2 regions of the Sporosarcina sp. FSL W7-1283 genome follow, and region 2 is predicted to be linked to the other one. Evidence: riboswitches for the same ligand, from Rfam matches in the RefSeq annotation. Region 2 holds a riboswitch; the other holds the start of a gene.
The links. Region 2 has a riboswitch for thiamine pyrophosphate ahead of MKY93_RS03855 (3-oxoacyl-ACP reductase). Riboswitches for the same ligand answer to the same signal wherever they lie in the genome.

Region 1 (3,213 bases), 2.6 Mb from region 2:
CCAACCATTTCATTGTTTGTATACAATACGCCGTCTGCCACTGTCCATACTGAAGTCGCAAAGTTTTTCACGATCTCCATGTCATGGGTCACCATGAGAATCGTAATTCCTTGAACGCGTAGCTGTTCAAGCTTCTCTAAAATCGCGAATGTATTGCGTGCATCTTGACCAAAAGTAGGTTCATCCAAAAGCAAAATATCCGTTTGCGGAGTCAAGGCAGTGGCCACACTTAAACGACGCTTTTGGCCCGTGGAAAGCTGATAAGGATGCCGTGTGCCTGAATTCGGTAAATTAAAGAGTTGCATTAAATCTGCCGCATAGTTCACTGCTTGAGGTTTGCTCATTTTATGCAGAGAGACCGTTAATTCTTCAGCTATCGAATTCGTCACAAATTGCAGTTCTGGATTTTGAAAGACGAGCGAGAGTCCTTTAGGCAACTGCTTTTTCCTTTTCTTCTGAATAACGCGTTCACCATTCACTTTATAGATGCCTTCAGTGCGTAATAATTGCATAAGAGTAAGAAGCAGCGTACTTTTTCCTGAACCATTTTCACCCGTGATCGCAATCCAGTCACCTGTTTTAGCCACTGCTTTCTTTGCAAAGATTTTCGGGGCAGTGCCACGAAAACCATGAAAGTCGTTGAGAAGGATCTTTTCAAATGAGGAAACTTGTTCACGTTCATGCATCATCGATTTAAAAGACTCAGATTCCTTATACTCATCCCACACACTTGGATACCAAATACCGTAGCGTTTCAATTCTTCTTGATAGTGCTTGAAAATGGTGAAAGGAGAGTCGTCCGCTAGAATAATTCCATGGTCATTAAACAAGACAACACGGTCTACCCAGTCTGCAATCAAGTCAATTTTATGCTCAACAATAATTACGGTCTTATCAGCAGTTGCTTGTTTAATAGATGACCAGATTTGTTCGGTGCCTTCGGGATCAAGTAATGCGGAAGGTTCGTCGAGAAACAGAACATCGGGCTTTAGCAGAAGTACGGAAGCAAGTGCAAGCCGTTGTTTCATCCCTTGAGATAGTTCAAGGATCGGTGTGTGTAAGTTTTCCAAATGTAGATCGACGCGTTTTAGCGCCTCTTCTATCAAAGGTGCCATATCGCTGCGCGGTATGTTCAGGTTTTCCAGTACAAATGCGAGCTCTTCATCGACATATGACATACAGAACTGCGTATCGGGATCTTGAAAGACGAAGCCCCATGAGTCGGGCAAATTGATTTCATCGGCTTTCATTGGCAACTCAATGGAGTTCGGAACGATTCCACTGAGTACTTGCAGCAATGTCGATTTTCCACAGCCGCTTGGTCCGAGCATGAGTACTTTTTCACCTGGCTGAACCGAAAAGGAGAGATCCTTGAAGATCAAGGAATCCTCTCCAGGAAATTTCAAACGCAGATTGGTTAGATTGATGGCATATCTATTCGAATAATTCATCAAAATTTACCGATCCAGCATAGTGTATTCTTTTTTATCAACTGGACGAATTAGAGACGTAACACCGGTTGCTTCTAGTGCCCGGACGATCAGCACGGCGAAAATCCCAGTGAAGATGAATGCACTGATCGCACGTAGTCCGTATTTTACAATAAGTGCCCACGTTTCAAGTGCTGCATAACCATAGAACAAATCGAGCGTAAAGCTGCCGAGGCATGAAGCGACGCCTGCTAATCCAGCAACTGCCATTGAGAAGCGTTTATAACGGAACGCTGCAAACAGCAATTCTGCTGCAAGTCCCTGTACAAAACCATAGATTAATACTTCAATGCCATGCCCGGCAAATGCGGATAAACTAGCCCCTGCAATACTTGCGATCAGCGCTGTACCGGGTTTACGGATGAGCAGATAAGCAAATGGACCGACCATGAACCACATTCCATAAATTAGCTGACGTGCAACTGGCAGGATCGGCTTTACAACGGTATACAGATCATCCCAGAACTTCATAAGGATTCCGAAAACGACCCCGATCATAATCGTGATCAATAAATCTGTGAATTTCAATCTTTTCAATAGATCCCACTCCTTCTTTTTTTGCCTATACAAAAAAGCCGTCTGAAAGAGCAGACAGCCGAGGAGGGGACATGCAGGTCCCGGATATTCCCTTCGAACGCTCTCTACGCTGGCATTACCCAGATCAGATTAACGGTCAGCAGTGGTTTTATCTGCTATCTCAGCCTGATTCACTCAAGCACCCGTACGGACAATTATGTAAGCAGTCATAGTATACAACAGTCTAATTTATCTGGCAACCTGAGGCGCGATAGACTACATGTTAAAAAGTGCGAATTTGTAGCTGTGTTATTGTTATTCAAAAAGCGTCTACTCTGTAATTAGAGAAGACGCTTTTATTGGTGTGTTTGAAAGATATGTGATTTTAGAGTTTGAATCGCTGCATCAGTAGATTCAATTCCTCTGCTAGCTTTGCTAAATCATTGGAGTTATTAGCGACTTCCTCCATGGCGCTGCTTGCTTGTTCGGATGAGGCAGACGTTTCTTCTACCCCGGCTGCAGATTGCTCGGTGATTGCTGCAATTTCTTCTATAGAACTGCGCATTTCCTGGCCATTTGCTGAAATGTCGTTTAAGTCTTCAGCTATACTGTGAATTCGATTCGCCATTTCTGTAACAGCTGTACTGATTTTATCGAATGTTTCACCCGTTTGTTTAATTTGGCTTGTTCCTTCTTCGACTTCTTTATACCCGTGCTGCAGTGAATCTGTTACTGTTCTGGATTCATTTTGAATGCGGTTGACGATATCTGTAATGTTTGTGACAGATGAAGAAGATTGCTCTGCAAGTTTTCTCACTTCATCCGCTACGACTGCGAAGCCTTTCCCATGCTCGCCAGCTCGCGCAGCCTCAATTGCGGCATTCAATGCCAATAAATTCGTCTGGCCCGCAATGTCTTGAATGACAGAAACTAGTTCAGAGATTTCTTGCGTGTGCTGATCCAATCCTTCTACTTTAACAACGGCATCGTGAACGATTTGATCAATCACAGCCATTTGCTTGGAGGAAGAATTCATCAATTCACTTCCTTGGTTCGTCATCTCAAGAACCGAAGTGGAAGATTTTTGTACATGCATACCATTTTCATTGGCTTCCATCACTTTTGCTACGAAAGTTTCCATGGAGGATGATAAAATCGTGGCGTTATCGGCTTGAGACTCTGTGCCGTTTGCTAAGTCTTCCATCGT
Region 2 (3,213 bases):
TTTTATAAGGAGCAATATTTTCATTTGTCGTTCACCTCGATGCAGTGTTGTTATGTATTGTAGCATTATCTTATGGGAATTGCGTTGTTGGTTAATGAGCGGCTAGTCATGGCGGGTATGAGCTTAAGCAAAGGGCTTATGAGCGAGACGACGGGACGTATGAGCACAGAGCAAGTTTTTATGAGCGGCAAAGCAAGACTTATGATCACAAAGCTGGGCTTTACGAGCGGCTACTGTTATTTATTGATTATCGGCAGTCGATTGACACAATCTCCTTCTTATTTCCATAAAAGAACTCTGCCTAAATTAGACAGAGCACTTATCATCCTATTCAATTTTCTCTCCGAATCAAATCAGCTTCCGTTGATTCAATAACTTCCTCTGCCGTAAAGCCGTCAAATACTTCTTTCAGCACTAAACCTTTTGGAGTCACTTCAATTAAAGCTCGTTCGGTAATAATCTTATCCACGACTTCTTTTCCTGTTAGCGGCAGAGTACAGCGCTTTTTAATCTTCGGTTCACCGCTTTTAGAAACATGTTCCATTATGATGATCACTTTTTTGGCACCATGAACCAAATCCATCGCGCCACCCATCCCTTTGATCACTTTCCCTGGAATCATCCAATTGGCCAAGTCTCCTGTTTCAGACACTTCCATTGCCCCTAAAATCGCGACATCCACATGGCCGCCGCGAATCATCGCAAATGATTCGGCACTCGAGAAGAAAGCAGAGCCGGGAACCGTTGTGACCGTTTCTTTTCCAGCATTGATCAAATCAGGGTCGACATCTTCTTCTAAAGGATACGGCCCAATGCCCAATAATCCATTTTCCGACTGCAAAATGACTGTTTTATCAGCTGAAATATAGTTCGCTACAAGTGTTGGCATTCCAATGCCTAAATTGACATAGTCGCCGTCTTTAATTTCCTGCTCTGCCCTTTTCGCAATACGCTCTCTAAAATGAATTGGTTTCATTTAGCTCCCTCCCCTTTCTGCCGAGTCGTCAGCCGCTCAATTCGTTTTTCTTGTTTTGCCTGTATTAAGCCTTGCACATAAATGCTTGGGGTATGGATGTGAGCAGGATCTAGTGCTCCAACATCTACAATCTCTTCCGCCTCAGCAATTGTAAATTTAGCTGCCGCCGCCATAAGTGGGTTAAAATTTTGCGCCGTTTTATTGTAGATCAAGTTTCCCAAACGATCGGCTTTCGCTGCCCGAATCAATGCGAAATCCGCACGCAAAGCTTCCTCCAATAAGTACTCCTTGCCATCAAAGACCCGCTCTTCCTTTCCTTCTGCAATCTGTGTCCCGACTCCAGCAGGCGTATAGAAAGCCGGTATCCCCGCGCCGCCTGCACGTATCTTTTCAGCCAACGTTCCTTGCGGTGTCAGCTCGACTTCAATTTCCCCTGCCAATACCTGGCGTTCAAATTCCTTATTCTCCCCAACATACGATCCAATCATTTTCTTGATCTGCTTCTTTTGCAGCAACAAGCCAAGTCCCCAATAATCCACGCCACAATTATTTGATATGATTGTTAAATCTTTCACTTCAATTTCTACCAATGCCAGAATCAGCTGCTCTGGTATCCCAACCAGTCCAAATCCGCCAACCATTAACGTTGCTCCGTCTTCAATATTTGAAACCGCTTGCAAATTTGTTGAGTAGATCGTTTTCATACGTTTCTCCTCCTGTTCTTTGCCAGTGCTTCACCCTTATTTTATTTTAACAAATGATTCAGATATTTGCATGAAACTATGAAAAAGAATGGTAATTCATAGTATTAAAATGTCCCTAATGCTATACTTCACAGACACATACATAACAAAATCACTGGGGGTGCCAATTGGCTGAGAGGAGAAAACTCCGACCCTTTGAACCTGATTCGGTTGATACCGACGGAGGGAAGTGGCATTCTTTTCAGCGGCCGCTAACTTTCAGTGGTCTTTTTTTGTATAAACCTATGAAAAAAGGAGCTGGATGGATTGGAATTGAAAGATCAAGTAGTATTGGTGACAGGTGCAAGCAGAGGATTGGGCGCGGCAACTGCGAAGGCATTTGGCGAAGCAGGTTCAAAAGTTGTCGTGAATTACTTTAAAAATAGTGATAAAGCTCAGCAAGTTGTGAATGAAATTGGCAGTGACCGAGCAATTGCACTGCGGGCAGATGTGCGGAATCTAGATGATCTGCAGTTATTAGTAGAACAGGCTAACCGTCATTTCGGACAACCAATTACGACAATCGTCAATAATGCATTAATCGACTTTTCATTCAACGGCGATGATCGGAAACAGTTGGATGCAATTGAATGGCAGGATTATCATAAACAGTTGGAAGGTTCTGTGGGGGCAACGCTGAATACACTTCAAGCAGCTCGGGAAGGTATGACACGATTGCAGTTTGGTCGAATCATCAATATCGGTACAAACTTGGTGCAGAATCCTGTCGTGCCTTATCACGATTACAATACGAGTAAGGCCGCTTTGCTCGGTATGACGCGAAGCATGGCAAAAGAGTTAGGACCAGATGGTATCACCGTCAATATGGTGTCAGGTGGGCTTTTACTAAAAACAGATGCTAGCGCTGCTACACCGGATGCTGTGTTCGATATCATTAAAGCCAATACACCGATTGGGCGAGTCGTCACTCCAGAAGAAGTAGCCGATGTGGTTGTTTTCTTCGCTTCTCCTTCCAGCCGTGCCATCGCAGGACAAAATCTTGTTGTGGATGGCGGATTGGTAATGGATTAATAGAGTTATTTCTTGATTTTCTGCATGGTTAATTGGTAGAGCAAGCGTACATTCAGTTGCACCTCCTTGCCGTTGAATTCATCAAATGAAACGGCACAGTTCTCTCACGTTTTTCGACATACACTAAGAGAGAAGGAGGTGCATATTTTATGTCATCAAGAAAGTTTAGACCATGCAGCAGCTGTGACTCTTCGCATGTATCGAATCGGGAGACTAGATGTTATGACGAAAAGAAATTAATTCATATACTCGTCGATTTAATGATGGGTGATCCTATCGAAATCACATTGAAACAATCAAAAAATATTCAGCATAATGGCTATTACTTAGAATTCGACAAAAACAATCGAGTTATCCATTTTCAACCGTTCGGAGATGCAGATGTCAAAGAACTCGCCTTGGCTGACATTTGCACGATCAGATATAGCTGACACTAGAATGTTTGTAAACTGAAACGGAGTC

Region 1: linked by a shared signal. The riboswitch ahead of MKY93_RS17670 (ECF transporter S component) and the one ahead of MKY93_RS03855 (3-oxoacyl-ACP reductase) in region 2 are both predicted to bind thiamine pyrophosphate.

The regions. Positions count from the first base shown of each region.
Region 1 covers NZ_JBBOOL010000001.1:3,369,530-3,372,742, reverse strand. The annotation lists gene MKY93_RS17675 (ABC transporter ATP-binding protein) at 1-1,451, opposite strand, end outside; gene MKY93_RS17670 (ECF transporter S component) at 1,458-2,027, opposite strand; TPP riboswitch at 2,112-2,223, opposite strand; gene MKY93_RS17665 (methyl-accepting chemotaxis protein) at 2,392-3,213, opposite strand, start outside.
Region 2 covers NZ_JBBOOL010000001.1:816,490-819,702, reverse strand. The annotation lists gene MKY93_RS03875 (helix-turn-helix transcriptional regulator) at 1-24, opposite strand, end outside; gene MKY93_RS03870 (hypothetical protein) at 73-375, shown strand; gene MKY93_RS03865 (CoA transferase subunit B) at 332-976, opposite strand; gene MKY93_RS03860 (CoA transferase subunit A) at 973-1,680, opposite strand; TPP riboswitch at 1,827-1,925, shown strand; gene MKY93_RS03855 (3-oxoacyl-ACP reductase) at 1,987-2,751, shown strand; gene MKY93_RS03850 (hypothetical protein) at 2,901-3,182, shown strand.